One region of the Serratia sp. 121840015-1 genome, then DNA from elsewhere that is predicted to be linked to it. Evidence: predicted binding sites of a transcription regulator. Region 1 holds the regulator's gene; each other region holds the start of a gene.
What was found. Region 1 encodes LexA, which represses DNA repair genes until DNA is damaged. Its sites were predicted from a motif close to TNCTGTATGTACATACAGNA; they were not measured.
Positions count from the first base shown of each region.

Region 2: uvrB (excinuclease ABC subunit UvrB) is a predicted target of LexA. The motif match lies at 7,441-7,460, and genes of this name have one in related genera.
Region 3: ACUXAC_RS08830 (metal-dependent hydrolase) is a predicted target of LexA. The motif match lies at 5,304-5,323, and genes of this name have one in related genera.

Region 1 is NZ_JBSEYF010000004.1:51,452-61,414, reverse strand. It holds gene pspG (envelope stress response protein PspG) at 1-117, opposite strand, end outside; gene dusA (tRNA dihydrouridine(20/20a) synthase DusA) at 275-1,285, opposite strand; gene ACUXAC_RS18495 (sugar O-acetyltransferase) at 1,397-1,969, opposite strand; gene zur (zinc uptake transcriptional repressor Zur) at 2,215-2,727, shown strand; gene ACUXAC_RS18485 (CsbD family protein) at 2,830-3,039, opposite strand; gene dinF (MATE family efflux transporter DinF) at 3,355-4,692, opposite strand; gene lexA (transcriptional repressor LexA) at 4,794-5,402, opposite strand; gene ACUXAC_RS18470 (diacylglycerol kinase) at 5,505-5,873, opposite strand; gene plsB (glycerol-3-phosphate 1-O-acyltransferase PlsB) at 6,023-8,488, shown strand; gene ubiA (4-hydroxybenzoate octaprenyltransferase) at 8,555-9,427, opposite strand; gene ubiC (chorismate lyase) at 9,445-9,960, opposite strand.
Region 2 is NZ_JBSEYF010000001.1:2,706,671-2,716,633, forward strand. It holds gene ACUXAC_RS13165 (Bax inhibitor-1/YccA family protein) at 70-780, opposite strand; gene moaE (molybdopterin synthase catalytic subunit MoaE) at 911-1,378, opposite strand; gene moaD (molybdopterin synthase sulfur carrier subunit) at 1,381-1,626, opposite strand; gene moaC (cyclic pyranopterin monophosphate synthase MoaC) at 1,623-2,102, opposite strand; gene moaB (molybdenum cofactor biosynthesis protein B) at 2,106-2,621, opposite strand; gene moaA (GTP 3',8-cyclase MoaA) at 2,646-3,632, opposite strand; molybdenum cofactor riboswitch at 3,619-3,763, opposite strand; gene ACUXAC_RS13195 (gluconeogenesis factor YvcK family protein) at 4,023-4,946, shown strand; gene ACUXAC_RS13200 (VF530 family protein) at 4,953-5,219, opposite strand; gene uvrB (excinuclease ABC subunit UvrB) at 5,320-7,332, opposite strand; gene ACUXAC_RS13210 (ATP-binding cassette domain-containing protein) at 8,439-9,161, shown strand; gene bioD (dethiobiotin synthase) at 9,188-9,862, opposite strand; gene bioC (malonyl-ACP O-methyltransferase BioC) at 9,855-9,963, opposite strand, start outside.
Region 3 is NZ_JBSEYF010000001.1:1,826,979-1,836,941, reverse strand. It holds gene ACUXAC_RS08855 (2-aminoethylphosphonate ABC transporter substrate-binding protein) at 1-121, opposite strand, end outside; gene phnR (phosphonate utilization transcriptional regulator PhnR) at 298-1,017, opposite strand; gene phnW (2-aminoethylphosphonate--pyruvate transaminase) at 1,173-2,276, shown strand; gene phnX (phosphonoacetaldehyde hydrolase) at 2,286-3,095, shown strand; gene ACUXAC_RS08835 (L-cystine transporter) at 3,160-4,551, opposite strand; gene ACUXAC_RS08830 (metal-dependent hydrolase) at 4,733-5,281, opposite strand; gene hxpB (hexitol phosphatase HxpB) at 5,706-6,371, opposite strand; gene ACUXAC_RS08820 (HdeD family acid-resistance protein) at 6,436-7,716, opposite strand; gene ACUXAC_RS08815 (YniB family protein) at 7,902-8,462, shown strand; gene ACUXAC_RS08810 (fructosamine kinase family protein) at 8,498-9,367, opposite strand; gene ACUXAC_RS08805 (metal ABC transporter permease) at 9,605-9,963, opposite strand, start outside.

The DNA.
Region 1 (9,963 bases):
CCCGCCCAACAGCATGAACGCCGCCGCCACCAACAGCGCAGCGAAGATCCCCAGCAGCGAGATGCCGGTCACCATCAGCATCACCACAAAGCCAATGAGAAAGAAGATTTCCAACATGATTGCTCCTTTGCAATACAACGTATCTGCTGAGGGAATTACAAGAAGCGTGCCAGAATGGCGGAGGGGCTAACCTATTGAAAAGATGGGGCAGGCATCCGGCAACGCGCCGAATGCCTGGCGAAAAAAACTAACTGTTGGTCAAAATTTTTGTGGGTTACGCCATTTCCACACGCGGCTGACGCACCAGCGCCAGCGCCTGCTCCACCACCCGCGCATCGGCACCCGGCTTGTGGGCGTTCTCGCTCAGGTGGCGACGCCACTGGCGCGCGCCCGGCACGCCCTGGAACAAACCGAGGATGTGGCGGGTGATGTGGCCGAGATAGGTGCCGTTGGACAGCTCGCGCTCAATGTACGGATACAGTGCTTCGACGATCGCCACGCTGTCCGGCACTGCGGTCTGCGCGCCGAACAGTTCGCTGTCGACCCGCGCCAGAATGCCCGGATTCTGGTACGCCTCGCGCCCCATCATCACGCCGTCCAGATGCTGCAGATGCTGCTGCGCCTCTTCCAGCGTTTTCACCCCGCCGTTGATGGCGATGGTCAGCGCCGGGAAATCCCGCTTCAGCTGATAAACGCGCGGGTAGTCCAGCGGCGGCACTTCGCGGTTCTCTTTCGGGCTGAGGCCGGAGAGCCAGGCCTTGCGCGCGTGGATGGTGAACATGTCGCACTCGCCGCGCCCGGCGACGGTTTGGATAAAGTCGCACAGGAAGGCGTAGCTGTCCTGATCGTCGATGCCGATGCGGGTCTTCACCGTCACCGGGATCGACACCACGTCGCGCATCGCCTTGATGCAGTCGGCGACCAGCGTCGCCTGCCCCATCAAACAGGCGCCGAACATGCCGTTTTGCACGCGATCGGACGGGCAGCCGACGTTGAGGTTAATCTCGTCGTAACCGCGCTGCTCCGCCAGTTTGGCGCAGTGCGCCAGCGCGGCCGGATCGCTGCCGCCCAGCTGCAGCGCCACCGGATGCTCTTCTTCGCTGTAGGCCAGGTAGTCGCCCTTGCCGTGAATGATCGCGCCGGTGGTCACCATTTCGGTGTACAGCAGCGTTTCCTTGGTCAGCAGGCGGTGGAAGTAACGGCAATGACGATCGGTCCAGTCGAGCATCGGCGCGATGGAGAAACGATTGGCGGCGTAGGTTGGGGCGTGGTTGTCTTTCGTCATGCTGAGTTACTGGCTACCTGAGTCTGTCTGGGTTTAACGAACGGCGCGCGGCCGCAAACGGCTATTATAACGACAATCGGCGCCGTTGGGAAAATCGCCTTCGTTTCCCCCCTATTCCAACGTGCGGATAACCCGGCACGGCTGCCCCAGCGCCAGCACATTGGCCGGGATATCGCCGGTCACGATGCTGCCCGCGCCGATAGTCGTGCCGTCGCCGATGGTCACGCCCGGCAAGATCACCACGTTACCGCCGATCCATACGTTGCTGCCGATGGACACCGGCTGCGCCGAGGTGCGGAAAGGAAAGGCCGGGTCGCCGGTAAAGCGTTCGCCGGCCTTCAGCGGGTGGCTCGGCGTGTAGATTTGCACGCTGGGGCCGATCAGCGTGTTGTCGCCGATGGTGATGGTATTGCAGTCGAGGAACACCGCATTGACGTTGATAAAACAGTTTTTACCGATGCGGACATGCTGCCCGTAGTCGCACCAGAACGGCGTTTCGATCCAGCTCGCCTCACCCCAGGCGCCGAACAGTTCGCCGAGCAGGCGGTTTTTCTCGTCCGCCTGATGCGAATCCAGCGTCCCCAGGCTTTTGGTCAACGCCCTGGCCCGATGGTACATCGCAATCAGTTCTTCATCGCGGCTGTTGTACTCCAGGCCGCTTAACAGCTTCTCTCTTTCCGTCATCACACAAGGCTCCTGTTCGTCACGCGGGTGAAGCGCGTTATACCGCTCTCGCCAGCGGCTCTCCAGCGCTAAAATCGGCAACGTTGATTTGCCGCCCGGTGGAGGGAAAAAGTTGTGATGCATCTCTCTTTTAGCGCACTCAGCGCGCCTTTCCCTGCGCAATCCTCAGGGGAAAAGGGGGCAACTCTCGGCGATTCGCCGTAATCATGGTAAAATCGGCTTTTTTACGTACCGGGATATTTGCGATGAACTCAACCACCCAGGAAAAGCTGCTGGCGCAGGCGGAACGCCTCTGCCAACAACGCAATGTGCGATTGACGCCGCAACGGCTGGAAGTGCTGCGTCTGATGACTCAGCAACCCGGTGCAATCAGCGCTTATGACCTGCTCGATCTGCTGCGCGTCGCCGAACCGCAAGCCAAGCCGCCGACGGTCTATCGCGCGCTGGATTTTCTGCTGGAGCAAGGGTTTATCCATAGAGTGGAATCCGCCAACAGCTACGTGCTGTGCCACCACTTCGAACAGCCGATGCACACGTCCGCACTGTTTATCTGCGACCGCTGCGGCCAGGTGACCGAACGCACTACCGAAGGCGTAGAGGAAACGCTGCAGAAGCTGGCGCAGGAGGCCGGATTTGCGCTGCGTCACAGCGTGGTGGAAGCGCACGGCCTGTGCGCCGGCTGCGTGGAGGTTGAGGCATGCGACAGCAAGCATGACTGCGCCGAACACGATCACAGCATCGCCATCAAGAAGAAGTAACACGAAGTCAGGTACCTCCCTGTACCTGCGGCCGGGGCGCCAGAGGATGAGAGCGACGCCGGCCTGCGCTGGGCAAGCCGCCTTCAATGGCGGCCCTGCAAATTACCAGCGGTGTTTGGTGTGATCTTCCCAGGCTTTCACCTCTTTCTCGGCCGCCTCTTTCTGGTAACCGTAGCGCTCCTGGATTTTGCCGACCAGCTGTTCGCGTTTCCCTTCGATGACCGTCAGATCGTCATCGGTCAGCTTGCCCCATTTTTCCTTCACTTTGCCTTTAAGCTGCTTCCAGTTACCGTCGGCTTGATCTTTATTCATAGTCTCTCCGTTAACCTGTGGTGAATCAGTGATCCCTGTCGCCGGCCGGGGTTAACCAGAAATTTTTCTGGCCGATACGCCCTTCACCTTAAGAGATATCGCTCCCCTTCATTCGCCAGCCACATGATTCATTCTAGTTAAAAATGGAAATAAAAAAGCCATATGACAGAATAAAAAACCATTAAGAAATGAAATAAACATAAAAAACGCCAACAAACAATGAGCTAAGCCGGGCAGAACCAGGCTGGAAACATGTAAGCAAACATGAACAAAAACATAAGACAAATTAATAATTAACCCAACAAAGCGCACGGTTTAGCGTGCGGCAAACCAGCTGCCGCGCACCTGATGGCGGTGCCAAATCCAGCCCAGTGCCAGACCGCGCAGCGCCAGAAACACCGCCAGCGCCAGCCAGAGTCCGTGGTTGCCAAGCAGCGGCACGCTGAACAGCGCCAGACCGTATCCCGCCGCAGCCACCGCCATGCTGTTGCGCATCTCGGCACCGCGCGTGGCACCGATAAACATGCCGTCCAGCAAATAGCACCACACCCCGACCAGCGGCAGGATGACCTGCCACGGTAAATAGTGGGCGGCCAACGCACGCAGCTCCGGCAAGGAGGTCAACGCCGCCACGATCTGCTGGCCGGTAACGGCATACGCCAGGGCGAAGGCCAGCGCGACCAGCCCTGCCTGCCTGCAGGCCGCGTGCCACACCTTGCGCAGCTGGCTGTCGTCCCGGGCACCGTAGGCGTGGCCCGAATGGGCTTCCACCGCATAAGCGAAGCCGTCGAGCGCATAGGCGGTGAACGTCAGCAGATTCATCAATACCGCGTTGACCGCCACCACGTCGCTCCCCAGACGAGCGCCGAAGATGGTCAGCGATGCAAAGCACAGCTGCAGCAGCAATGAACGCAACATGATGTCGCGGTTAAGCGCCAGCAGCCGACGCAGATCGCCACGCCAGGCCTGGCGCAGCATCGGCAGGGTGATACCGCGCAGGCGCATCACCCGCCACGCCAGCCACAGGCCGAGCAGCAGCGTGGCGTATTCGGCGATGGCGGTTGCCGCCGCCGCCCCTCGCACGTTCCAGCCCAGGCCCATCACCAGCCAGATATCCAGCACGATGTTCAGCAGGTTGCCGACAATCAGCAGGATCACCGGCGCACGCACATACTGCACGCCGAGCAGCCAGCCCAGCAGCACCAGATTAGCCAGCGCCGCCGGCGCGCTCAGCCAACGGATCTCAAGAAAACGCCGCGCCTGTTCCAGCACCTCGCCATTGCCACCGACGATCCGCAGCGCCAGTTCGATCAGCGGATAGCGCAACAGGACGATCGCCACCCCGGCCAGCAGCGCCAGCAGAAGCGGCTGCATAAAGGCGCGCGCCAGCGCCTGCGGGTTCTGTGCCCCCAGCGCCTGCGCCGCCAGGCCGGTGGTGCTCATGCGCAGGAACAACAGCAGCATGAACAGGAAGCTGGTCGCCACCGCGCCGATCGCGACGCCCCCCAGGTAGATCGGGCTGTCGAGGTGGCCGATCACCGCGGTGTCCACCAGCCCGAGCAGCGGTACGGTGATATTGGAGAAAATCATCGGCAGAGCCAGGCGCCACAGGGCTTTATCGGTGTCGCTGGTGAAGGCGGAAATCAAGCGCATGATGAGATGTTCCCGTAGCAGTGGCGAAGGGCAAGGTCAGAAACAAAAACGCCCCAGAACAGGGGCGATTGATACAAGAGGCGGCACTGAGAGTGCGACGATTAAATCCAGTCACCGTTGCGGATCACGCCGACCGCCAGCCCTTCGATAGTGAAATTCTGCTGGCGCAGATCGACCACGATCGGTTGGAATTCGTTGTTCTCCGGCAGCAGCTCGACCACGTTGCCGTGTTTTTTCAGGCGCTTGACCGTCACTTCGTCTTCGATGCGCGCCACCACGACCTGGCCGTTGCGCACGTCTTGCGTTTTGTGCACCGCCAGCAGATCGCCGTCCAGAATGCCGATGTCACGCATCGACATGCCGTTCACCCGCAGCAGGAAATCGGCGCTCGGTTTAAACAGGGAAGGATCCACCTGGTAGTGCCCTTCGATGTGCTGCTGCGCCAGCAGCGGCTCGCCGGCGGCGACGCGGCCGATCAGCGGCAGCCCTTCTTCTTCTTCCATCAACAGGCGGATACCGCGCGAGGCACCGGAGACGATTTCGATCACGCCTTTGCGTGCCAGCGCCTTCAGGTGTTCTTCGGCGGCGTTAGGCGAGCGGAACCCCAGACGCATCGCGATCTCGGCACGCGTTGGCGGCATGCCCGTTTGCGAAATATGATCGCGAATCAGATCGTAGACCTCTTGCTGTCTGGTAGTTAATGCTTTCATTCCGCCCCCTGTTTGTTTATACAGTCTTGCTGTGAGTATATACAGGTAAGCGCGGATTGGGAACCGAAGAATAAATAAAAATCAGTCAGTAGGCGCCTTTCGTCAGCCAAAATGCTGCCATAAGACCGTGCCCCAAACGAACAGCGCCAGCACGATCGCCAGCGACACCGCCGCCGATCCCATGTCCTTGGCCCGGCCGGACAGTTCGTGATGTTCGCTGCCGATGCGATCCACCACCGCCTCGATCGCGCTGTTCAGGATCTCGACGATCATCACCAGCGCTACCGATCCGATCAATAAAATGCGCGCTATCGCACCCACATCCAGCCAGACAGCCAGTATGATAGCCAGCAGGGTGACCACCAGTTCCTGGCGGAAAGCCGCTTCGTGCTGCCAGGCGGCGGAAAGCCCTTTATAGGAATAGCCGGCGGCCTTGATGATGCGGGTCAGTCCGGTTGCTTGGTTTGCCATGTTTTCGTGCCTTTCTCAGAGGTCGGTCATAATAAAAAGAGTCTAGAACAGTCCGCGCTGACGGCTCTCGGTTTTCGAACACCACAGATCTGCTACCCGGTTTCTGGTATGCTTGCGGCGCATTGCTAACAAGAGGCTTCACGTTGTTTATGTCAGGTTGGCGTAAAATTTATTATAAAATATTGAATTTACCACTTAAATTGTTGGTAAGAAGTAAGGTCATCCCTTCAGATCCGGTTACCGAGCTAGGGTTGGATCCCTCACGGCCGATTTTGTATGTTTTACCTTACAATTCCAAGGCGGATTTGCTGACGCTGCGCACCCAGTGCCTGGCGCAGGATCTGCCCGATCCGCTCAACTCGCTGGAGATCGACGGCACCGTGCTGCCGAGCTACGTGTTCATTCACGACGGCCCGCGCGTGTTCCGCTACTACACCCCGAAAGAAGAGTCGGTAAAGCTGTTCCACGACTATCTGGATCTGCACCGCAGCAATCCGGATCTCGACATTCAGATGCTGCCGGTTTCGGTGATGTTCGGCCGCTCGCCGGGCCGCGAAGGCCACGGCACGCCGCACCTGCGTCTGTTGAACGGCGTGCAGAAATTCTTCGCCGTGCTGTGGCTCGGCCGCGACAGCTTCGTGCGTTTCTCCAACACCGTTTCGCTGCGCCGCATGGCCACCGAGCACGGCACGGATAAAACCATCGCGCAGAAACTGGCGCGCGTGGCGCGCATGCACTTCTCGCGTCAGCGCCTGGCCGCGGTAGGCCCGAGCCTGCCGGCCCGCCAGGATCTGTTCAACAAGCTGTTGGCGTCCAAAGCGATCGAAAAAGCGGTCGAGGACGAAGCGCGCAGCAAGAAGATCTCGCACGAAAAGGCCCAGCAGAACGCCATCGCGCTGATGGAAGAGATCGCCGCCGATTTCTCCTACGAAACCGTGCGCCTGTCCGACCGCGTGCTGAGCTGGACCTGGAACCGGCTGTATCAGGGCATCAACGTCACCAACGCCGAGCGCGTGCGCCAGCTGGCGCAGGACGGCCACGAGATCGTCTACGTGCCCTGCCACCGCAGCCACATGGACTACCTGCTGCTGTCCTACGTGCTGTATCACCAGGGCCTGGTGCCGCCGCACATCGCCGCCGGCATCAACCTCAACTTCTGGCCGGCCGGCCCGATCTTCCGCCGCCTGGGCGCGTTCTTCATCCGCCGCACCTTCAAGGGCAACAAGCTGTACTCGACGGTGTTCCGCGAATACCTCGGCGAGCTGTTCACCCGCGGCTACTCGGTGGAATACTTCGTGGAAGGTGGCCGTTCCCGCACCGGGCGTCTGCTGGAGCCGAAGACCGGCACCCTGTCGATGACCATCCAGGCGATGCTGCGCGGCGGCACCCGTCCGATCACGCTGGTGCCGATTTACATCGGTTACGAACACGTGATGGAAGTGGGCACCTACGCCAAAGAGCTGCGCGGCGCCACCAAGGAAAAAGAGAGCCTGCCGCAGATGCTGCGCGGCCTGCGCAAGCTGCGCAATCTGGGCCAGGGTTATGTCAACTTCGGCGAGCCGCTGCCGTTGACCGCTTACCTCAACCAGCACGTGCCGCAGTGGCGCGAGTCTATCGATCCGATCGAAGCTCAGCGCCCAAGCTGGCTGACGCCGACGGTCAACGATCTGGCCGGCCAGATCATGGTGCGCATCAACAACGCCGCCGCGGCCAACGCCATGAACCTGTGTTCCACCGCGCTGCTGGCTTCGCGCCAGCGTTCGCTAACCCGCGAACAGCTGGTCGAACAGCTCGAGTGCTACCTGCAGCTGATGCGCAACGCGCCTTACGCACGTGACGTCACCGTACCGACGCAAACGCCGGACGAGCTGCTGGATCACGCGCTGAACATGAACAAGTTCGAGGTGGAAAAGGACAACATCGGCGACATCATCATCCTGCCGCGTGAGCAGGCGGTGCTGATGACCTATTACCGCAACAACATCCACCACCTGCTGGTGCTGCCGTCGCTGATCGCCAGCATCGTGATGCATCATCGCCGGGTATCGCGCGCCGAACTGCTGCGTCAAATCGGCATGATCTACCCGATGCTGAAAGCCGAGCTGTTCCTGCATAACGACAAGGAACAGCTGCCGGAGGTGCTGCAGCCGGTGATCGACGAGCTGATCCGCCAACAGCTGATCTGCGACAAAGGCGACGAGCTGGTGCTGAACCCGGCGCGCATTCGCCCGCTGCAGCTGCTGGCCGCCGGGGTGCGCGAAACCCTGCAACGCTACGCCATCACCATGTCGATCCTCAGCGCCAACCCGAGCATCAACCGCGGCGCGCTGGAGAAAGAGAGCCGCATCATGGCGCAGCGTCTGTCGGTGCTGCACGGCATCAACGCGCCGGAGTTCTTCGACAAGGCGGTGTTCTCCACCCTGGTGGCGACGCTGCGCGAAGAAGGCTATATCAACGATAGCGGGGATGCGATCCGCGAGCACACCCTTGAGGTGTACAACATGCTGAGCGAGCTGATCACGCCGGAAATCAAGCTGACCATCGAAAGCGTCAACATGCCGGCAGAGACCAACGCCCTGCCGCAAGCCGACGCGGAAGAAGAGCAGGACGAGTGATGTCGTCCGGCACCGAAACACAAAAGGCACCCCCTGGGGTGCCTTTTTTCTTGCTTTGCGAAACCGTTACGCCGGCAGATAGCTCAGCGCGATGCCGATAAATACCACCAAGCCGACATAGTTGTTCTGCAGGAAGGCCTTGAAGCAGGCTTCGCGCTCGCGGCCGGCGATCTGTTTTTGCTGGTGAATGAACAGCGCGCCCGCCAGCAACAGCGACCAGTAAAACGCCCCGCCGAGCTGCGCCAGATAACCGACCCACACCAGCAGCAGCAGCGTCGCGAACTGCAGCAGCCCGACGATCAGCTTGTCATAACGGCCGAACAGGATAGCGGTGGATTTGATGCCGATCTTCAAGTCATCGTCGCGATCGACCATCGCATACAGCGTGTCGTAGGCCACCGTCCAGCAGATGTTGGCCAGCAGCAGCAGCCAGCAGCTGAGCGGCAGCGATTCGCTGACCGCCGCATACCCCATCGGAATGCCCCAGCCGAACGCGGCGCCCAGCACGAACTGCGGCAGGTTGGTCACCCGCTTCATGAACGGATACACCCAGGCCAGCGCCAGCGCCGCCAGCGACAGCCAGATGGTCATCGCATTGAGCGTCAACACCAGGCAGAACGAGATCAGCACCAGCACCGCAAACAGCACCTTGGCCTCTTTCACGCTCACCCGACCGCTCGGCATCGGCCGCCCGGCGGTGCGTTTCACGTAGCCGTCCACCGCGCGATCGGCGTAGTCATTCACCACGCAGCCGGCGGCGCGCATCAGGAACACGCCGAGCACGAACACCAGCAAAATCGACAGCGGCGGCACGCCTTTCCCGGCCAGCCACAGCGCCCACAGCGTCGGCCACAGCAGCAACAGCGTGCCGATCGGTTTATCAATGCGCATCAAATGGCTGTAAGCCCGCCATTTACTTTGAGTCACGCTTCCCTCCAAGGTCTTGCTCTCCTCTCTTATGCAGGAACCGCTGAATACAGCGGCGAAGCCGGTAAAAACAATTCGGTCAGCAACAGCGGTTTGCCCGCCAGCCGCAGCCGTGAACGGCGCGCCCACAGCGCATCCTGTCGGCCGATATGGATATAGTCGCGGGTCAGATCGCCGCTGCTGAACAGGTAGCGCCCCAGCGGCAGCGTGCCCAGATCCACCAGCGCCTGGTCGGGGCCGGTCAGCGTATTTTCCGGGATCACCGTGCGCCCCAGCAGCCAGGGCTGGTCGTCGCCCAGCAGCACCACTTCGCGCAGCCAGTAGCGCGGGCTGTCGGGCAGGTGGTTCGCCTCGTCGCCCAGCGCCTCGCGCGTGACGAAGCATTCGCGCTGCGGTTCGACGCGCACCTGGGCACAATGGCGTTCAAATCGGCGGGTCATGGAGCCTAACTCCATCAGCCAGTCGCTGACGGCGGCGGGCGCCGGAGGATCCTGTTCGGACAACCACTCCAGCGGCGGCAGGATGGAATCCCTGATGCCAGACATTGC
Region 2 (9,963 bases), on a different contig from region 1:
CTCTGCATGTCACATGCAGAGCCTGGCAAGTCCTGTGGATTTCAAGCTACTGCTTGAAAAACGACGGATTTAGCGGCGGTTGCCGAAGATACGCAGCAACATCAGGAACAGGTTGATGAAGTCGAGATACAGCGTCAGCGCGCCGACGATGGCGTACTTGCGGAAGCTGTCTTTATCATCGGCGTTCAGCTGCTCGCCCATCGCCTTGAGTTTTTGCGTGTCGTACGCGGTCAGGCCGACGAACACCACCACCCCGATGTAGGTAATCGCCCACATCAGCGCGGTGCTTTTCAGCCAGATGTTCACCAACGAGGCCAGCACGATGCCGATCAATGCCATGAACAGCATGCTGCCGAAGCCGCTCAGATCGCGCTTGGTGGTGTAGCCGTACAGGCTCATGGCGCCGAACATGCCGGCAGTGACCACGAAAGTGCTGGCGATCGAGCTGTAGGTGTAGGCGATGAAGATGCTCGACAGCGTCAGCCCGGTCAGCGCCGAGTACAGCATGAACAGCGACGTGGCCACCGCGCCGCTCAGGCGGTTGACCATGCCGGAAATCACGAACACCAGCGCCAGTTGGGCGATGATCAGGCCGAAGAAGGTGATCTGGCTGGAGAAGATGAAGTTGAGGATCGCGGGCGTGTTGGCCGCATACCAGGAAACGAACGCCGTCAGCAGCAGACCGCAGGTCATCCAGCCGTAAACCTGCGCCATGTAGGCCTGAATGCCGCTGTTGGCACGTTCGACGATTGAACCATTAGAGCGTGGATATCGGTCCATGACGGTTACCTTTTGCGTTGTAAACAAGATTCCGAAGCCCCGCGAACGGGGCTTCGCCTGCTATAAGCGTACCACAGAATATGCCGCGCGAAAGCGGCAAAGGTCTTGATTTGTTTCCGCTGTTGACGCGTTATTTAGCCGCGTCGTGCCAGCGCTTCGCGGCCTCGCGATCGCTGTCGCGAGCGTCTACCCAACGATCGCCCTGGCCGGTGGCTTCGCGCTTCCAGAACGGCGCGCGGGTCTTCAGGTAGTCCATGATGAACTCGCTGGCGGCGAACGCCATGCTGCGGTGCGCGCCGGTCACGCCGACGAATACGATCTCGTCGCCGGGATACAGCGCACCGACGCGATGGATCACCGTCACCCGCTGCAGCGGCCAGCGGCTGCGCGCCTCGGCCACGATCTCCGCCAGCGCCTTCTCGGTCATGCCGGGGTAGTGTTCCAACGTCAGCGCGCTGACGTCGTCCCCGAGATTATGGTTGCGCACCTTGCCGGTGAAGGTCACCACCGCGCCATCGGCGTCGCACTGAGCCAGCCACTGGTACTCGTCGCCGACGTTGAACGGCGCTTCGCCCACGCGAATGCGGGTATTTTCCATGCTTATCCCCCGGTGACCGGCGGGAAGAAGGCCACTTCATCGCCGGCGCGCAGCGGATGGTCCGCCGCCACCAGCGACTGATTGACCGCCGCCAGCAGTTTGCCGGACTCCAGCGCCAGCGCCCAGCGATCGCCGCGCGCGCACAGCGCCTGGCGCAGCGCCTCAACGGTCGGGTAATCCGCCGGCATCGACAGGCCGCCGGTGCCCACCAGTTCGCGCACCTGCGCGAAGAAAAGAATATCTATCATGCGTTCACCTTAAAATCGCCGGATTTGCCGCCGCTTTTCGCCAGCAGGCGCACCGGGCCGATCACCATGTCTTTCTGTACCGCTTTGCACATGTCGTAGATGGTCAATGCCGCCACTGAGGCGGCGGTCAGCGCCTCCATCTCGACGCCGGTTTTGCCGGTCAGCCGGCAACAGGTTTCGATGCGCACCCGGCTGTGCTGCGTCTGCGCCTCCAACTGCACTTCGACCTTGCTCAGCATCAGCGGGTGGCACAGCGGGATCAGCTCCCAGGTGCGTTTGGCCGCCTGAATGCCGGCGATGCGCGCCGTGGCGAACACGTCGCCCTTGTGATGGCTGCCGTCGACGATCATCGCCAGCGTGGCGGGCAACATCTCGACGAAGGCTTCGGCGCGCGCCTCGCGCACCGTTTCGGCCTTGGCGGATACGTCGACCATATGAGCTTCGCCGGCGGCGTTAATGTGGGTTAGCTGTGTCATGACTCAGGGCTTCTTCAAATGGGGTTGGAAGTTGCACGGGCGATGGCGCGCGTCCAACTGCTCTTCGATAATCCGCTCCCAGGCGGTGCGGCAGGCGCGGGTGGAGCCCGGCATGGCGAAAATCACCGTGCGGTTGGCCAGGCCGGCCAACGCGCGCGACTGGATCGTCGCGGTACCGATCTCTTCGTACGACACCATACGGAACAGTTCGCCGAACCCTTCCACCTCTCTGTCGAACAACGGCAACAGCGCTTCCGGCGTGTTGTCGCGCGCGGTAAAACCGGTGCCGCCGGTGATCAGCACCGCCTGCACGTTGTCATCGGCGATCCACGCGGAAACCCGCGCGCGGATCTGGTAAATGTCATCTTTGACGATGGCGCGATCCACCACCTGATGGCCGGCTTCCTGCGCCGCGTCCTGCAGATATTGGCCGGAGGTGTCTTCCGCCGCGCCGCGGCTGTCAGACACGGTCAGGATGGCGATATGCGCCGGAATAAACTCGCTGCTCGCATGGCTCATGGTTCAATAAGCTCCTATTGGCTGTCAGCCGCCGATAAACGACAGGTTCTGGGTGATCCCGCTGTTACCCTGATGCAGGAAATGGGTCTGCTTCTTGCTCAACAGCCCGCTCTGGATGCGCGCCTTCAGCGCGTCGAGCTGGCCGTCCTCTGCCAGCAGATCGCGCAGGGGCACCCCCTGCTCGCCGAACAGGCACAGGTGCAGATTGCCGATGGAAGAAACGCGCAGCCGGTTGCAGCTGGCGCAGAAGTCTTTCTCATACGGCATGATAAGACCCACCTCACCCTGGTAGTCCGGGTGGCTGAACACCTGCGCCGGGCCGTCGCTGCGGCCGCGCGCCTGGCGCTGCCAGCCCTGCTGCTCCAACTGCCGGCGAATCACTTCGCCGGAAACGTGGTGTTTGCGAAACAGCTCGCCGCCCTCGCCGGTTTCCATCAGTTCGATAAAACGCAGCTGGATCGGTCGGTCTTTGATCCAGGCGAGAAAGGCACCGAGTTGCTGATGATTGACGTCACGCATCAATACTGCGTTGACCTTGACCTTGCTGAAACCGGCGCTGAAGGCAGCATCGATGCCGTCCATCACCTGGCGGAACTTGTCCTGGCCGGTGATGGCGTGAAACTGACGGGGATCCAGGCTGTCGACGCTGACGTTGATCGCCGTCAGACCGGCGTCACGCCAGGCGGCGACGTCGCGCGCCAGACGGTAGCCGTTGGTGGTGACCGCCAGGGTACGGATGGCCGGGTTTTCCCGCACGGCGGCGATGATCTCGGTAAAATCGCGGCGCAGCGAAGGCTCACCGCCCGTCAGGCGCACCTTTTCGGTGCCCAGTTCGGCAAACGCACGGCTGACGCGGCGGATTTCATCCAGCGACAGGAAGCTTTTCGGGCTGCCGCTCGGCTTGTAGCCGTCGGGCAAACAATAGGTGCAACGAAAGTTGCACACGTCGGTGATCGACAAGCGCAGGTAATAGAACTTGCGCTCATAAGCATCAATGAGTTGCGGTACCATAACACCTTTCCAAAGTCGGGAGATGCGAGCGTTTCCCCTCTGCACCCTGGTGGCTGACTTCGCCACGGCCCAGGCGCCATATCGTTCCGGATGAACAACGTAGGCACAGGGGCTAGGAGTTTGATTTCTCTTCCCGCTACCTTGAGTAGCCGGAATGAAACCGTGGTTTTCAGCAGAATTCTAGCGCTAATCGGCAACGATAGCCAACGCGTTAATTCGCTATATAATTGTCTATACAGCGTTTTTAGACGCCGCGTATTCTGGTAAACCATGATAAACATCGCTTGCGCGGACGAATTGACCGGAATCACGCAAATGACACTCTTATCGCGTTTTTATGCCGGATCCGCTACCTTATGCGGGCAGTTCAGCCCCTTTGTAAGGAAATTTATGCGTAATCGTACCCTGGCCGATCTCGACCGCGTGGTGGCGTTAGGCGGCGGACATGGCCTGGGCCGTGTGATGTCGGCCCTGTCGTCCTTAGGCTCCCGCCTGACCGGCATCGTCACCACCACCGACAACGGCGGTTCCACCGGCCGTATCCGCCGTTCGGAAGGCGGCATTGCCTGGGGCGATACCCGTAACTGTCTCAACCAGCTGATCACCGAACCGAGCGTCGCCTCGGCGATGTTCGAATACCGCTTCAGCGGCAACGGCGAACTGGCCGGCCACAACCTCGGCAACCTGATGCTGAAAGCGCTGGATCACCTGAGCGTGCGCCCGCTGGAAGCGATCAACCTGGTACGCAGCCTGTTGAAGGTGGACGCGGCGCTGATCCCGATGTCGGAGCAGCCGGTGGATTTGATGGCGCACGATCACGAAGGCAACCATGTTTACGGTGAAGTGAATGTCGACCAGCTGACCCATATGCCGCAGGAGCTGATGCTGTCGCCGCCGGTCAACGCCACGCGCGAAGCGCTGGACGCCATCGCACAGGCCGACGTGATCCTGATCGGGCCGGGCAGTTTCCTCACCAGCCTGATGCCGCTGCTGCTGCTGCTGCTGGACGATCTCACCCAGGCGCTGCGCCGCAGCAGCGCCAGCATGATCTATATTGGCAACCTCGGCCGCGAGCTGAGCGTGGCCGCCGCGGCGCTGTCGTTAAAGGATAAGCTGACGCTGATGGAAGAGAAGATCGGCCGCCGGATGATCGATGCGCTGATCGTCGGCCCGGCGGTGGACGCCAGTGAAGTGCAGGATCGGGTGGTGATTCAGCAACCGCTGGAAGCGAGCGACATCCCCTACCGCCACGATCGCCAGCTGCTGCGCCAGGCGCTGGATCACGCGCTGGTGGAGCTGGCCGCGCGCCGCTGACCGAATTTAACCGTCTCGCCCGCGCAGCCAGGGATTATCGCTGGCTGGGGCGGGATGGCTGACCATATCGATATACAGATCTTCCACCTCTTTACGCGCCCAGGGCGTGCGACGCAAAAACTTCAGGCTGGACTTGATGCTCGGATCGCTGAGGAAGCAGTTGATGCGAATGCGCGCGCCCAGTTCGGACCAACCGTAGTGATCCACCAGTTTATTCAGCAGTTGCTCCAGCGTTACGCCGTGCAGCGGGTCTTTAGACTGGTGTTGGCTCATGTTCGGTACTCTTCGTGGTCAAATCGGGCCGCACACCATAACAGCTTTGGCGCGGCCGACAAGGAATTTTGACGCCCGCGGCGCGGGCGCCGTCCAACGGTCAGGAAATCGCGATGAACTGCTCGCGCAGCTGGTGGATCTCGTCGCGCAGCGCAGCGGCCTGTTCGAACTCCAGGTTTTGCGCGTGGGTGTACATTTGCGCCTCCAGATCGCGGATTTTCTGATCCAGCGCTTTCGGCGTGAGGTTCTGAAGCGAAGCACCGCCGTCCAGCGCCTTGCCCTTGCCTTTGTTCTTGGCGCGGTTGACCGGCTGGCCGATCTGCAGAATATCGCCGATCTTCTTGTTCAGCCCCTGCGGCACGATGCCGTTGGCTTCGTTGTAGGCCTGCTGCTTGGCGCGGCGCCGCTCGGTTTCACCGATCGCCTTGGCCATCGAATCGGTGATGCGATCGCCATACAGGATCGCCTTGCCGTTCAGGTTACGCGCCGCGCGGCCGATGGTCTGGATCAGCGAACGCTCGGAACGCAGGAAGCCTTCCTTGTCGGCGTCCAGAATCGCCACCAGCGACACCTCAGGCATGTCGAGCCCCTCACGCAACAGGTTGATGCCCACCAGCACGTCGAACTCGCCCAGACGCAGGTCACGGATGATTTCGACCCGTTCCACGGTATCGATGTCCGAGTGCAGGTAGCGCACGCGCTCGCCATGCTCTTCCAGGTATTCGGTCAGGTCTTCCGCCATGCGTTTGGTCAGGGTGGTCACCAGCACGCGCTCGTTGATCGCCGCGCGCTTGCGGATCTCGGAGAGCAGATCGTCCACCTGGGTGGCGACCGGCCGCACCTCCACGATCGGATCCAGCAGCCCGGTCGGCCGCACCACCTGATCGATCAGATCGCCCCCGGATTTCTCCAGCTCATATTTGCCCGGCGTCGCGGAGACATAGATGGTCTGCGGCGCCAGCGCCTCGAACTCCTCGAAGCGCAAGGGGCGGTTGTCCAGCGCCGACGGCAGGCGGAAACCGTACTCCACCAGCGTTTCTTTACGCGCGCGGTCGCCCTTGAACATCGCGCCGATCTGCGGAATGGTGACGTGGGATTCGTCGACCACCAGCAGGCCGTCCGCCGGCAGGTAGTCGAACAGCGTCGGCGGCGGCTCGCCCTCGGCGCGCCCGGACAGGTAGCGCGAGTAGTTTTCGATGCCCGAGCAGTAACCCAGCTCGTTCATCATCTCCAGATCGAACTGGGTGCGCTGCGTCAGGCGCTGCTCTTCCAGCAGCTTGTTGTTGGCCAGCAGCACCTTGCGGCGGTCCGCCAGATCGACCTTGATCTCTTCCATCGCCTGCATGATCCGCTCACGCGGCGTCACGTAGTGCGATTTCGGGTAGATGGTAAAACGCGGCACCACCTGCTCGATCTGCCCGGTCAGCGGATCGAACAGCGACAGCCGTTCCACTTCATCGTCGAACAGCTCGACGCGCAGCGCCAGCTCGTCCGACTCCGCCGGGTAAATGTCAATCACCTCGCCGCGCACGCGGAAGGTAGCGCGCTGGAAGGCCTGATCGTTGCGGGAGTACTGCAGCTCCGCCAGCCGGCGCAAAATGGATCGTTGATCGATGATCATGCCCTGGGTCAGGTGCAGCATCATCTTCAGGTAAAGATCCGGATCGCCCAGGCCGTAGATCGCCGACACCGACGCCACCACCACCACGTCGCGCCGCTCCAGCAGCGCCTTGGTGGCGGAAAGACGCATCTGCTCGATGTGCTCGTTCACCGAAGCGTCTTTTTCAATGAAGGTGTCGGAGCTGGGCACATAGGCTTCCGGCTGGTAGTAGTCGTAGTAGGAGACGAAGTATTCCACCGCATTCTCCGGGAAAAACTCTTTCATCTCGCCGTACAGCTGCGCCGCCAGCGTCTTGTTCGGCGCCAGCACCATGGTCGGCCGATTCAGATCGGCTATCACGTTGGCGATGGTGAATGTCTTGCCCGAACCGGTGACCCCCAGCAGCGTCTGGTGCGCCAGGCCGTCTTCCAGCCCCTCTTCCAGCTTGCGGATGGCTTCCGGCTGATCGCCGGCCGGTTTGAACTCTGAATGCAGTTTGAAAAGTTTACTCATTGCTCGGCTACCCTGTGGAGATGCGCGCGCTCAGGCGGCCAGCCGGCTCTGCGCCGGGCATGGCCCCTAATTATGGAAAGTGTCGGCGATTTGCGCCAGTGCCCATGATACTGGATATAAAACCAGCTTCAAGCGGATTCGTCGCCGGGATCGACGCCGCTGCAACGTCGCTGCACCGTGGCGTTACAGCCCGGTGACATTTTTATTGTCAATAACAGATTTATCCCCAGAACTTGCCGCGAATTAACTTATTGATAGCACCGCGTCGAAAAATCATACATAGAGGCCTGATCAATACCCCTGCGTCTTGATTTTAATTAAATTATTGATATTTAATAACATTAATAAAAAGACGAGAATGCGGACAAAGCGAACAGAACCCGCGTCGGCTCTCGCTTTACAGCGTTTTTCTAAATCTAATACACAAGGTTATCCACAGGAATAGTGGATAACTCTCACCGCCCCGCCCGGGGCGGGAGTTACAGAAAGAAAGCTTTTCGCCCTTTACACTCGCCAAAATGCCTTTTTTAGTTATTTTTTCATAAAAATATCGCTTTGTTTATGCCGATTAATACTAAAAATCCCCATTGCCAAAATCGCATTGGCCCCTTTCACGCGGATCGCTCTTGACGGCAGGGCAACGCCTTGCACCATGCCCTGACCAAAGAGCACCATAAGAGTGCAAAAAACGTCCGGGTTAACTTCCCCGCGTATTTTCGGGCCGCCACGGCAGCGCCTGTCAGGCCTGACGCGTGGTTAACAAGGCGATAACAATCCCCGTTTTCACCCGGCGGCAAAACTGGCCTGAGAGTTGCTTTATCTTCCTGCGTATAAACGCGGTGCGACAGCATGATGCGCTGCCTGCCGCGACGCGTAGTCTCCGCGGCGCTATCGCCCGTAAAAGCGCAAGAACGACACCAAGTCGTCACAAGCGTCGTTTTTAACGACATATTGACTGTCATTCCGTCTACCGCAGACCTTGCTCTGGCTCATTAGACGGACGGCATTTTGTTCCAGACATTGCCACACTCGGGAAATTCGCCGCGCATGCGGCCTTTGCAGTCCCCGCCAACGAGTGAAACGGGCGTCTATGAGGAGAATGCCAAATGCTGAGCCTGAGATCGGTCAATCAATTTTACGGGCAGAACCACACCCTGTGGGACATCAACCTGGAGCTGCCGCGCGGCCAGTGCACCGTGCTGCTCGGCCGCAACGGCGTGGGCAAGACCACACTGGTCAACTGCATCATGGGGCATGTGCCGGTGGTGAGCGGCAGCATGACCTGGCAGCCGGCGGATCAGCCGCCGCAAAACCTGTTGCTGCAGCCGATGGAGCGCCGCGCCGCGCTGGGCATCAGCCACGTGCCCCAGGGGCGGCAGCTCTTCTCGCAGCTGAGCGTGGAGGAGAATCTGCAGGTGGCGCAAATGGCCGGGCGCGGCGCCCCTCGCCGCATTCCGCCGCTGATCTACAGCCTGTTTCCCCATTTGCGCCAGATGCGCGCGCGCCGCGCCGGCGATCTTTGCGTGGGCGCCCAACGCCAGCTGGCGATTGGCCGGGCGCTGGCCCAGGAGCCGGCGCTGCTGATCCTCGACGAACCGACGGCGGGCGTTCCCCCCTCGATCGCCGCCGACATCGGCAACGTGATCCGCAGGCTCAACCGCGAATTGGGCATGACCATTTTACTGGTGGAGCATCAGCTGCCGTTCGTGCGCCGGGTGGCGGACCGCTTCTGCCTGTTGGACAGCGGGCGCACGGTGGCGCACGGCGCGCTGGCGCAGCTGGATGAGGCGTTGATCGGCGCCGGGCTGGCGCGCCAGGAAGGAGAATGAGGGAGAAAGCCTCCCTCATGGAGGGTTTATAGCAGGCTGATATCCAGATACTGCCCCAGCGGTGCCCGCTCGGCCTGCGGCAGGTGCGGGATTTCGCCCAGCAGCGGCGCCGGCAGCATGCGGCGCAGCGTGGCCAGGTATTCCTGATGCCGCCGCCCCGGCGGCGTCACATCGTTGGCGATCCAACCGGCCAGCGTCAGCCCCGCCTGTTGCACCGCCTGCGCCGTCAGCACCGCGTGGTTGATGCAGCCCAGTTTAATGCCCACCACCAGGATCACCGGCAGTTGCTCCTGCTGCACCCAATCGGCGAAGGTGTACTGCGCCGACAGCGGGGTAAACCACCCGCCCGCGCCCTCGACCAGCACCCAGTCGGCGCGCTGCTCCAACCGGCGCAGGCCGTCGGACAGCTGCGCCGCCTCGATCGGCCGGCCTTCATCGGCGCTGACGATATGCGGCGAGGTCGGTTCGGCAAAAACGTAAGGGTTCACTTCGTCGTAGCGGAGCGCCACGCCGCTGTTGGCCTGCAGCGCCAGCGCATCGCCGTTGCGCAGCCCCTCGGCGGTCATTTCGCTGCCGGAAGCCACCGGCTTATAACCGGCGCTGCGGTAGCCCGCCCGGTTGGCGGCCTGCAGCAAGGCGCTGCTGGCGACGGTTTTACCGACTTCGGTGTCGGTGCCGGTCACGAACCAACGTTTAATCACGATAAATCACTCCATAAACCAGATGATAGCTGAGTGGGAACTGCCCCTGCCGGCACGGGTAAGCCGCCTGCAGCGCGGCGAGACGGCCACGCGACATCAGG
Region 3 (9,963 bases), on a different contig from region 1:
AGCTGTGATCGCCGTCGTGCAGCCCATCGGCAGAGTAGACGGTCACCACCGCGTCGGCGGCCCAGGCCGGCGCGGCGCCGAGTGCGATGGCGGTCATCACGACCAGACGAGAAAGTTTCATAGCTTCAGCCTCACTGTTGCGGGTTAATGCGAAACTGGTATACACCAGATATGCGGCCAAGCTAATCGGCGAATATGACAAACAAATGAAAGCGGCAAAATATTTTGCCGGCAACGGGGGATTGAGCGTGGGAGAGAAAGGCGGGGCGGCGGGCGCAGCCCCTGTCTTGCCGGGGGTTAAAGCGTATCGACTTCGATGCGCAGGCTGTCGTGGCGCCAGTATTCGATATCAAAATCGAGAATGCGGCCGTGCTGATCGTAATTCAACCGGCGCAGCAACAAGGCGGGCAGGCCGACCATGGCGCCGAGCGCGTTGGCGGCGCGGTAAGGCAGGGCTGTCGGATAGAACGACAGGTGCATGTTGCTGTAAATCAAGGCGTAATGCTGTTGATAGACCTCGGTCAGGCTACCGTTGAGATCGTGGCTGAGCAGTTCCGGCACCCGCTGCGGCAGGCAGTGGTTTTCGCAGTAGCAGATCGCGCGGCCGTCGGCGTAGCGCACGCGGCGCAGCAGATACACCTGATCGAACGGTTCGAGCGCCAGCGGCTGCATGACGTCGAGCGGCACCGTGGTTTTTTCGCCGGACAGCAGCGCGGTGCGCGGCGTTCGCCCCTGCTCCTGGCAGAGGCGGTGGAAGTTGGTGTTCTGCGTCGGATCCAACCACAGCCGTTCCGGCGTGACGAACCAGCCGCGGCGATCGGCGCGGTAGATGGCGCCGGTGGCCTCCAGCTGCGCCAGGCTCTCGCGAATGGTAACGCGGGTGGTGGAGAAGATGGCGCACAGCTCGCGCTCCGAAGGCAGCTTGTCGCCCGCCTGCAGCGCACCGCGGGTGATGCGCGCCTGAAGCTGATCCTTGATCTGCAGGTAGTGGGGCATATCGCCCTGATGTTCTTTCATTTCATCTCGCTATGGCATCGGCCCGACATTCCGGCACGCGCTTATTATACATAGCCAGATGAATTTTTTGTTTCACCGCGCTTTGTCGTTTGACCGGGGAAGGAATTTGCGGCCACAATGCTCGCAATCTGGTATAGACCAAATAGGTGAATAACATGTCCGATCGTAACTACCTGCTGTTGACCCCCGGCCCGTTGACCACGTCGAAAACGGTAAAAGAGGCGATGCTGTTCGACAGCTGCACCTGGGATGAAGATTACAACCTGGGCGTGGTGCAAAGCATCCGCCAGCAGTTGGTGGCGCTGGCGACGCCGTCCGCCGGTTACACCTCGGTGTTGCTGCAGGGCAGCGGCAGTTTTGCGGTGGAAGGCGTGCTGGGCACGGTCATCGGCCCGCAGGACAAGCTGCTGATCGTCAACAACGGCGCCTACGGGGCGCGAATGATCGAAATGGCGCGGCTGATGGACATCGACCATCACGCTTTCGACTGCGGCGAGGTCAATGAGCCGGACGTGGCGGCGATGGAGGCGGTGCTGAAAAGCGATGCGCGCATCAGCCATATCGCCATGGTGCACTGCGAAACCACCACCGGCATGCTCAACCCGCTGCAGAAGGTCGCCGGCCTGGCGGCGCGCAACGGAAAGACCTTTATCGTCGATGCCATGAGCAGCTTCGGCGGCATCCCGCTGGATGTGGACGCGCTGGGCATCGATTTTCTGATCAGCTCCGCCAACAAATGCATTCAGGGCGTGCCGGGCTTCGCTTTCGTCATCGCCCGCCGCAGCGAGCTGGAGAAATGTGCCGGCCGTTCACGCTCGCTGTCGCTGGATCTGTATGCCCAGTGGCGCTGTATGGAAGACCAGGCCGGCAAATGGCGCTTTACGTCGCCGACCCACACCGTGTTGGCCTTTGCGCAGGCGCTGAAAGAACTGGAACAAGAGGGCGGCATTGCCGCGCGCCACCGCCGCTATCAGACCAATCAGCGGCGGCTGGTGGCGGGTATGCGCGAGCTGGGCTTTGAGACTCTGCTGGACGATGCGTTGCATTCGCCGATCATCACCGCGTTCTATTCGCCAAAGGCCGACACTTACCGCTTTGCCGAATTTTATCAGTGCCTGAAGCAGCAAGGGTTTGTGATCTATCCCGGCAAAGTGTCGCAGAGCGACTGCTTCCGCATCGGCAACATCGGGGAAATTTACCCGCAAGATATCGAACGTTTGCTGGCGGCCGTCGGGCAGGCGATGTACTGGAATCAATAAGGATTGACCATGAAACAGATCAACGCAGTGATCCTCGACTGGGCCGGCACCACGGTGGACTTCGGCTCCTTTGCGCCAACGCAGATTTTTGTCGAGGCATTCAAACAAACCTTCGATATCGACATCAGCCTGGCGGAGGCGCGCATTCCAATGGGGCTGGGTAAATGGCAGCACATCGAGGCGCTGGGCAAGCTGCCGGCGGTCGACGCGCGCTGGCGGCAGAAGCTGGGCCGTTCGATGAGCCATCAGGACATCGACGCGCTGTATCAGGCGTTTATGCCGCTGCAAATCGCCAAAGTGATCGACTTCGCCGATCCCATCGAGGGTGTGCCGCAGGTGATTGCCGGGCTGCGCGAACAGGGCATTAAAATCGGCTCCTGCTCCGGTTATCCGCGTGCGGTGATGGAGGTGCTGGTGCCTGCCGCCGCGCAGCGCGGCTACGCGCCAGATTACTGGGTCGCCACTGACGATCTCGCGGCCGGTGGCCGGCCGGGGCCGTGGATGGCGTTGCAGAACGTTATCGCGCTGGGCATCGATGCGGTGGCGCACTGTGTGAAGGTGGACGACGCGGTGCCGGGCATTGCTGAAGGGCTGAACGCCGGGATGTGGAGCGTCGGATTGGCGCTGTCCGGCAATGAGTTTGGCGCGACCTGGCAGGAGTACCGCCAAATGGCGGAAGGTGAGATAGAGCAGCGTCGCACGGCGGCAGCCGATAAGCTGTACGCGGCGGGCGCGCACTATGTGATAGACACGCTGGCGCACTTGTCGGGCGTGATCGCCGACATCAACCGGCGGCTGGCGAACGGCGAGCGGCCGTAACGACCGAGCGCGGGGCATAAAAAAACCGGGGATAATCCCCGGTTTTTTTCGTTTTGAGACGGCGTTAACGGTGAGCCAATTCGACTTCGTCTTCGCTGTCCATCACGGCTTTGTCGGTTTGCTTCATCAGCTGGCTGGTGATGGTGCCCGCCGCCATGGAGCCGTTGACGTTCAGCGCGGTACGGCCCATGTCGATCAGCGGTTCGACCGAGATCAGCAGCGCGACCAGCGTCACCGGCAGGCCCATCGCCGGTAGCACGATCAGCGCGGCGAAGGTAGCGCCGCCGCCCACGCCCGCTACGCCGGCGGAGCTGATGGTGACGATGCCGACCAGGGTAGCGATCCACACCGGATCCAGCGGGTTGATGCCGACGGTCGGCGCAACCATTACCGCCAGCATTGCCGGGTAGAGGCCCGCACAGCCGTTCTGGCCGATGGTGGCACCGAAAGACGCCGAGAAGCTGGCGATGGATTCCGGCACGCCCAGGCGGCGGGTCTGCGCTTCCACGTTCAATGGAATGCTGGCGGCGCTCGAGCGGCTGGTGAAGGCGAAAGTGATCACCGGCCACACCTTGCGGAAGAACTTCATCGGGTTAACGCCGGTGAAGGCCAGCAGCACAGCGTGCACCACGAACATGATGGCCAGGCCGATATACGAGGCCACCACAAAGCTGCCGAGCTTGACGATGTCGTGAATGTTGGAACCGGCGACCACTTTGGTCATCAGCGCCAGCACGCCGTACGGCGTCAGCTTCATGACCAGACGCACCAGCTTCATCACCCAGGCCTGCAGGGTGTCGATAGCCACCAGTACGCGCTCGCCTTTCGGCTTGTCGTCTTTCAGCAGCTGCAGCGATGCCACGCCGAGGAAGGTGGCGAAAATCACCACGCTAATGATCGACGTCGGGCTGGCCCCGGTCAGATCGGCGAACGGGTTTTTCGGGATGAACGACAGCACCATCTGCGGCACGGTCAGGTCGGCCAGTTTACCCACGTAGTTGGTCTGGATCGCCGTCAGGCGCGCGCTTTCCTGCGCGCCCTGCACCAGGCCTTCCGCGGTCAGGCCGAACAGGTTGGTGACCAGCACGCCTACCAGCGCCGAGATCAGCGTGGTGAACAGCAGCGTGCCGATAGTCAGGACGCTGATTTTGCCCAGAGAAGAGGCGTTGTGCAGTTTGGCCACTGCGCTCAGGATCGAGGCGAACACCAGCGGCATGACGATCATTTGCAGCAGCTGCACATAGCCGTTGCCGACGATGTTGAACCAGCTGATGGATTCTTTCAGCACCGGGTTGTCGGAGCCGTACACCAGCTGCAGGCCCAGGCCGAACACCACGCCGACCACCAGGCCGACCAGCACTTTTTTCGCCAGGCTCCATTGCTTGTGGCGGGTTTGCGCCAACAGCAACAGGAGCGCGACAAACACCAGCACGTTAATCACGAGCGGAAGATTCATCCCCAATGTCTCCAATAATCTTTCTTATAAAAACGACTACGCATCACGTATGTCGCGATGTAAATATCGTAACAGTTTGCCGCGTGGCCTACTTATATCCAAATGGAATTTGATATAGCTTTTTGTGTGTTTTTGTTTGTTTTATATACATGAAGGTGATGAGTTGAGCGGATTTTTGTGATCAGAGTCTGATATTTCTGATTTGCTCGACATAGGATTGCACCGGCAGGGTGAAATCACCTTGCCAACAGATGGCAAACGCCACCAGGCACAGACACAGCACGCGCTCGAGCTGATTGCCTTTTTGCGAGTTGAGCAGCGGCAGGCGAAAACGCCAGCGGCATGGCCACAGCAGCGGAACGCCGGCGGGAGTGAGCATATCGGCCAGCAGATGGCTGAAGTAACCGATGATCATGGCGTGCAGCGCGTCGGCCGGGATCGGCCAGCTGCGCGGCACGTCCAGCTGGAACAGCGCCATGCCGCCGGCGATCGCCAGCAGGCTGTGGGTGAAGCCGCGGTGGCCGAAGGCGCGGGCGATGGGCAGGGCAATCCAGCGCAGACGCTGGCCCAGTACCGACTTGGGGTGATCGATGTCCGGCAGCAGCGAGGTCAGCAGCGCGGCGGGTATGATGTGCCACCAGTCGCCGGTAGCCAGCTCTGGCGTCACTTCCGCCTTCTTGGCGAAGATCGCGCAAGCGACAGAGAATATAAGGTGTCCTTCCGCGGTCATGCTGTTGCGATTCCGGCTGGTAAACTGTTAATTTATCCAGTATATGGGAAAATTCCCAGTAGTGGAAGCAGTTACCCTGTAACCAATTGTTTATTTTTCCCGGTTTTACAACGGCTTGTTACGGCAATGCGTAACAAATCATCGCTTTTGACGGGCGTGAACAAAAAGCGGGCAATGGGCGGTGCGGAACGGAGAGAAACAAGGGCGGTTTTCAGTACGCAGCGGCGGGAGGAAGCGGCGGCCGCGAAGAGCGCTGCGTGGCAGTGACAACGTTTCGCGGACCGTCGCTTTCCCTGCCGCCCAGCATAATAACAACAGCATGCCGATTCAATAATAATGAAACGCTGTTTCGTTTGTTTTGCGGCACGGATCCCTTTTATGGCGCTGAGCGGAAAGCCAGGGCGCCGGTGGCCGGCGCCGCAGGTCAGGCAAAGTGGGCGGGGGTGAGCTGTTCCAGGGTCTCCAACTGGTGGTCTGCCAGCGCCCAGCGCGGATCGTGGCGGTATTCGGCGGCCGGGATCACGATGGAGCGCATGCGCGCGGCCTTGGTGGCGATCATGCCGTTAAAGGAGTCTTCCAGCGTGATGCAGCGCAGCGGATCGCTGCCCAGCCGTTCGGCGGCGATCAGGTAGACCTCCGGGTGCGGTTTGCTGTACGGCAGGTATTCGGCGGAAACCAGCTGATCGAAGTAGCCCTCAAGATCGAACATCTTCAGCACCTGCTGTTGCATGTGCAGCGGCGAGGCGGAGGCGAGACCGATGTTCAGCCCCTGCTCGCGGCACAGTTCCAGCGCCTGCCGGACGCCCGGCAGCAGCGGGCGCGTCTCGTGCACCAGCTCGATGGCGCGTTCGATAATCCGTGCCGACACCTCATCGAGCGAAACCCCTTGCCACGGCATCGCCTGGTACCACATTTTCACCACCAGATCGATGCGCAGCCCCAGGGTGTCCGGCAGTTTGTGGCGATCGGACAGATCCAGGCCCAGCGCGCCGAAGATATCCAGCTCGGCCTGCAGCCACAGCGGTTCCGAATCGATCAACAAGCCGTCCATATCAAAAATTGCGGTTTCAATGCGTTGCGAATAAGCCATTAGCGGTTAACTCCTGCCGGCGCGGGTGAATGTGCCCGACACTCTATCATCGCCGACGGCGAGACTAAAATCTTTGCCTGCGCGTTTGGCTTTTGCCAAAGCGAAGGATATTCCACATCTCGCGCAACTTTAGCCACCAGCGTTGGTGTTGGCGCTCGGTAACCTGTTGCAACATGCGCGCATAGTCCAGCACCAACCCCGGCGTCCAGGTCATGCTTTCGCCACGGCTGCGCAGTACCGCCAGCATCCACAGATTGGGATCCAGCACCAATAACAGAAAACGGCGCCACAGATGTTTATCGCCCAGCACGCCCTCCAACGCACTGTCGAGCGCGCCGATGACCGTGGTGGAGCAGTTACGCCGGGTCAGGTTGTAAGTCGCATCTTGTCGGTAGCGTAACCAGAATGCGCGCAGCGCCGCCGGGTTATAGCGATAGAACTGAATTTTCTTGTCCGGGGGGCACCAGGCGGCAATCTCGCCCGACAGGTCGGGCAGGAAACGTCCGTCGACGTTGTTCTGTTCGCCGGCATGCAACAACTGGCGGAAATCCTGAACGGAATGGCTGATGTCGTTGAGCGGGTAGTGACTGATATACACATCCGGTGCGAGCGCCAGGGCGGCATGACCGGTGGAGATATTGCCGCCGTTGTCGACCGCCGCGATGTATCGGTCGACGATGTAACGTCGGCGCGGATCTTTAGCCGCACCAATCGGTGTCCAGACATACACCGTGAGCGGCGCAGTCTCATCCGCCGGGGGCGGTGGCTGCCGGGTTGGGTGCTGATTCAGAGAAAAGCTTGTCAGTCTCCGGGCGATGCGCAATAAAGCCCAGCCGGAAAGCACCATCATCACGCCGAGGCAAAAGGGCACCGTCATCCGATGCGGCGCCGGCCAGCCGACAAAAATCATCAACGAAAGCAGGATTTCGCCGCCGCCCGCCAGCGCCACGGCTTTCCATCGGCTGTGTTGAATCACCGTGGAGGAGGCGATGCGCACGGCGCCGTCAAGCAGCAGCGCGCTGCCAAACACCACGGTGGCGACGATGTTATCGTCTGCGGGCACGTCCAACATTAAAAAGGCCATAAACACGAAGCCCAGCCCCTTAAGCAGCACCGGCCGGCTGGCCGAAGAGCCGATCACCAGCGCGGCGGATATCGCCACCAGCCCCTCCAGCGCCAGGATGACCGCCAGCGCATCCAGCGCCAGCACGGACCGGCCATCCTGCAGGATGTCGAACAGCATCAGCGCCCCTGCGGCTACCCACAGCCAACCGAACAGCACCAGCAGGCGGCGCTGGCCGTGCAGCGCCTGCGCGCCCAGCAATAAGATAATCAGTCGAATCATGACGGCCTCTGGTTAAACGGGTAACGTTATCTCTTCAATGATAGTGCGCGAACGTCGTTAAGCAGTTGATTTCGGCGAATTCGGCTAAGCTTGTAGCACAGCGGGAATGAAGAAAACGGTGGGCGAGTTTCGCCAACTGCAGGTAGACTTAGCCGATTCGGTTACGTCGCTAACAAGGGGAACACATGACGTATCAACAGGCCGGGCGTATCGCCATTTTGAAACGCATTCTCGGATGGGTGGTTTTTATCCCGGCGTTGCTGTCGACGCTGATTTCCGTGCTGGGCTTTATCTATCAGCACAGTGAAAAAACCAAGGGCATCAACGCGGTGATGCTGGATTTTGTTCACGTGATGGTGGACATGGTGCGTTTCAATACACCGTTCCTGAACCTTTTCTGGTACAACTCGCCGGTGCCTGACGTGGATAAAAGCCTGTTCAGCGGCGCCAATCTGATGTTCATCATTATCTACATACTGATCTTCGTCGGGCTGGCGCTGCAGGCTTCCGGCGCACGCATGTCGCGCCAGGTCAAGTTCATCCGCGAAGGGTTGGAAGACCAGATGATCCTGGAGCAGGCCAAGGGCAGCGAAGGGCACACGCGCCAGCAGCTGGAGGCGCGCATCACGCTGCCGCACCACACCATCTTCCTGCAGTACTTCCCGCTGTATATCCTGCCGATCGTGATTGCGGTGATCGCCTGGTTCGTGATCCGCCTGTTGGGGCAGCTGGCCGGCGCGGCCTGAACCATGAACGGGGCGCCGAGCGGCGCCCCGGAACGTTATGACGCCTCGGGCTGCAGCAGCGCCTCCACCGCGCGTTGCGCAGCCACCAGATGCTGGCCGCCGAACAGGTTGCTGCGGTTGAGCAGGTAGTACAGCTGATACAGCGGCTGACGCTCGATAAATCCGGCCCCCAGCGGCCATACGCTCTGATAGCCGTCGTAGATCTGCGGCGGCAGCTCGGGGTACAGCGGCAGCATCGCCAAATCGCACTCCCGGTCGCCCCAGTAGCTGGCCGGATCGAACAGAATCGGCCCGTGGGCGGTCATCGCGCAGTTGCCTGGCCACAGGTTGCCGTGCAGCAGCGAAGGCTGCGGCTGGTGGTGCTGCAAGCGCAGATACACCCGATCGACGATGTCGTCGATGTCACCGAAGGTCATGCCTTTCTCGGCCGCCAGCTGCAGCTGCCAGCCGATGCGCTGTTCGGCGAAGAATTCCGACCAGCGGCGCTGCCAGGCGTTGGGTTGCGGGGTGGTGGTCAGATCGCTGTCGAAGTCGAGGCCGAACTGCGGTTGCTCGCTCCACTGGTGCAGGTGCGCCAGCTGCTGGCCCAGGCAGTAGGCGCCGTGGGCGTCGAGGGGTTTCAGCTGCTGATACTCCAGCAGCAGGAAGCTGTAGTCGCGATCGCTGCCGACGCCGTACACTTCCGGCACCCGCACGCTTTTGCTGCGCGCCAGCAACGCCAGCTGATCGGCCTCGGCGGTGAATATCGGCAGTTGTTCACGGGCGTCGCATTTCACGAACACCTCGTTGTCACCGTAACTCACGCGCCACGCCGGGTGAATGTCGCCCCCGGGCAGTTCAATCCTTTCGCGTATCTCTGCGCTGCCAAGATGTTCACTTAACAGACGGCTAACGGCTTGCCACATGGTATTTCCCCCTCTGTGCTGCCTGATAATTCATTAGGTTAGCGTCTTTCCCGTGGTGAAAACACGACGCGGCGCACAGCCGGCGTCAAAGGCGGCGATTTTTTCAGCGCCTCGCCAGCTCAAAGTATATACCCTATTGATTAATTTAAGCGCAATACCGGTTGCAACTTGATGACAACGACGCGATGAGCGGGGGAAGGTGATGCGGCGAGCAGAGGGCATCGCCGCATCGGGGAGTTAACCGCCGGTGAGGGCGCCTTGGTTACGCTGTAACGGACGCAGCTTGCTGTACAACAAGGCGATAACGAACAGCACGGCCTGTACGATGACGATGCAGGGGCCGGTGGCGCCGTCGATGTGGAAGCTGATCAGGGTGCCGAGCACGCAGGAGAACACCGATACTATCGTCGCCACCATCAGCATGCGGTCGAAGCGGCGGCACAGCATAAAGGCGATGATGCCGGGGGCGATCAGCATGGCGATCACCAGGATCACCCCCACGGCCTGCAGCGAGGCGACGATGGTCATCGCCAGCAGGCACAGCAGCCCGTAGTGCAGCAGCTTGACCGGCAGGCCAATCACTCGCGAATGATGCG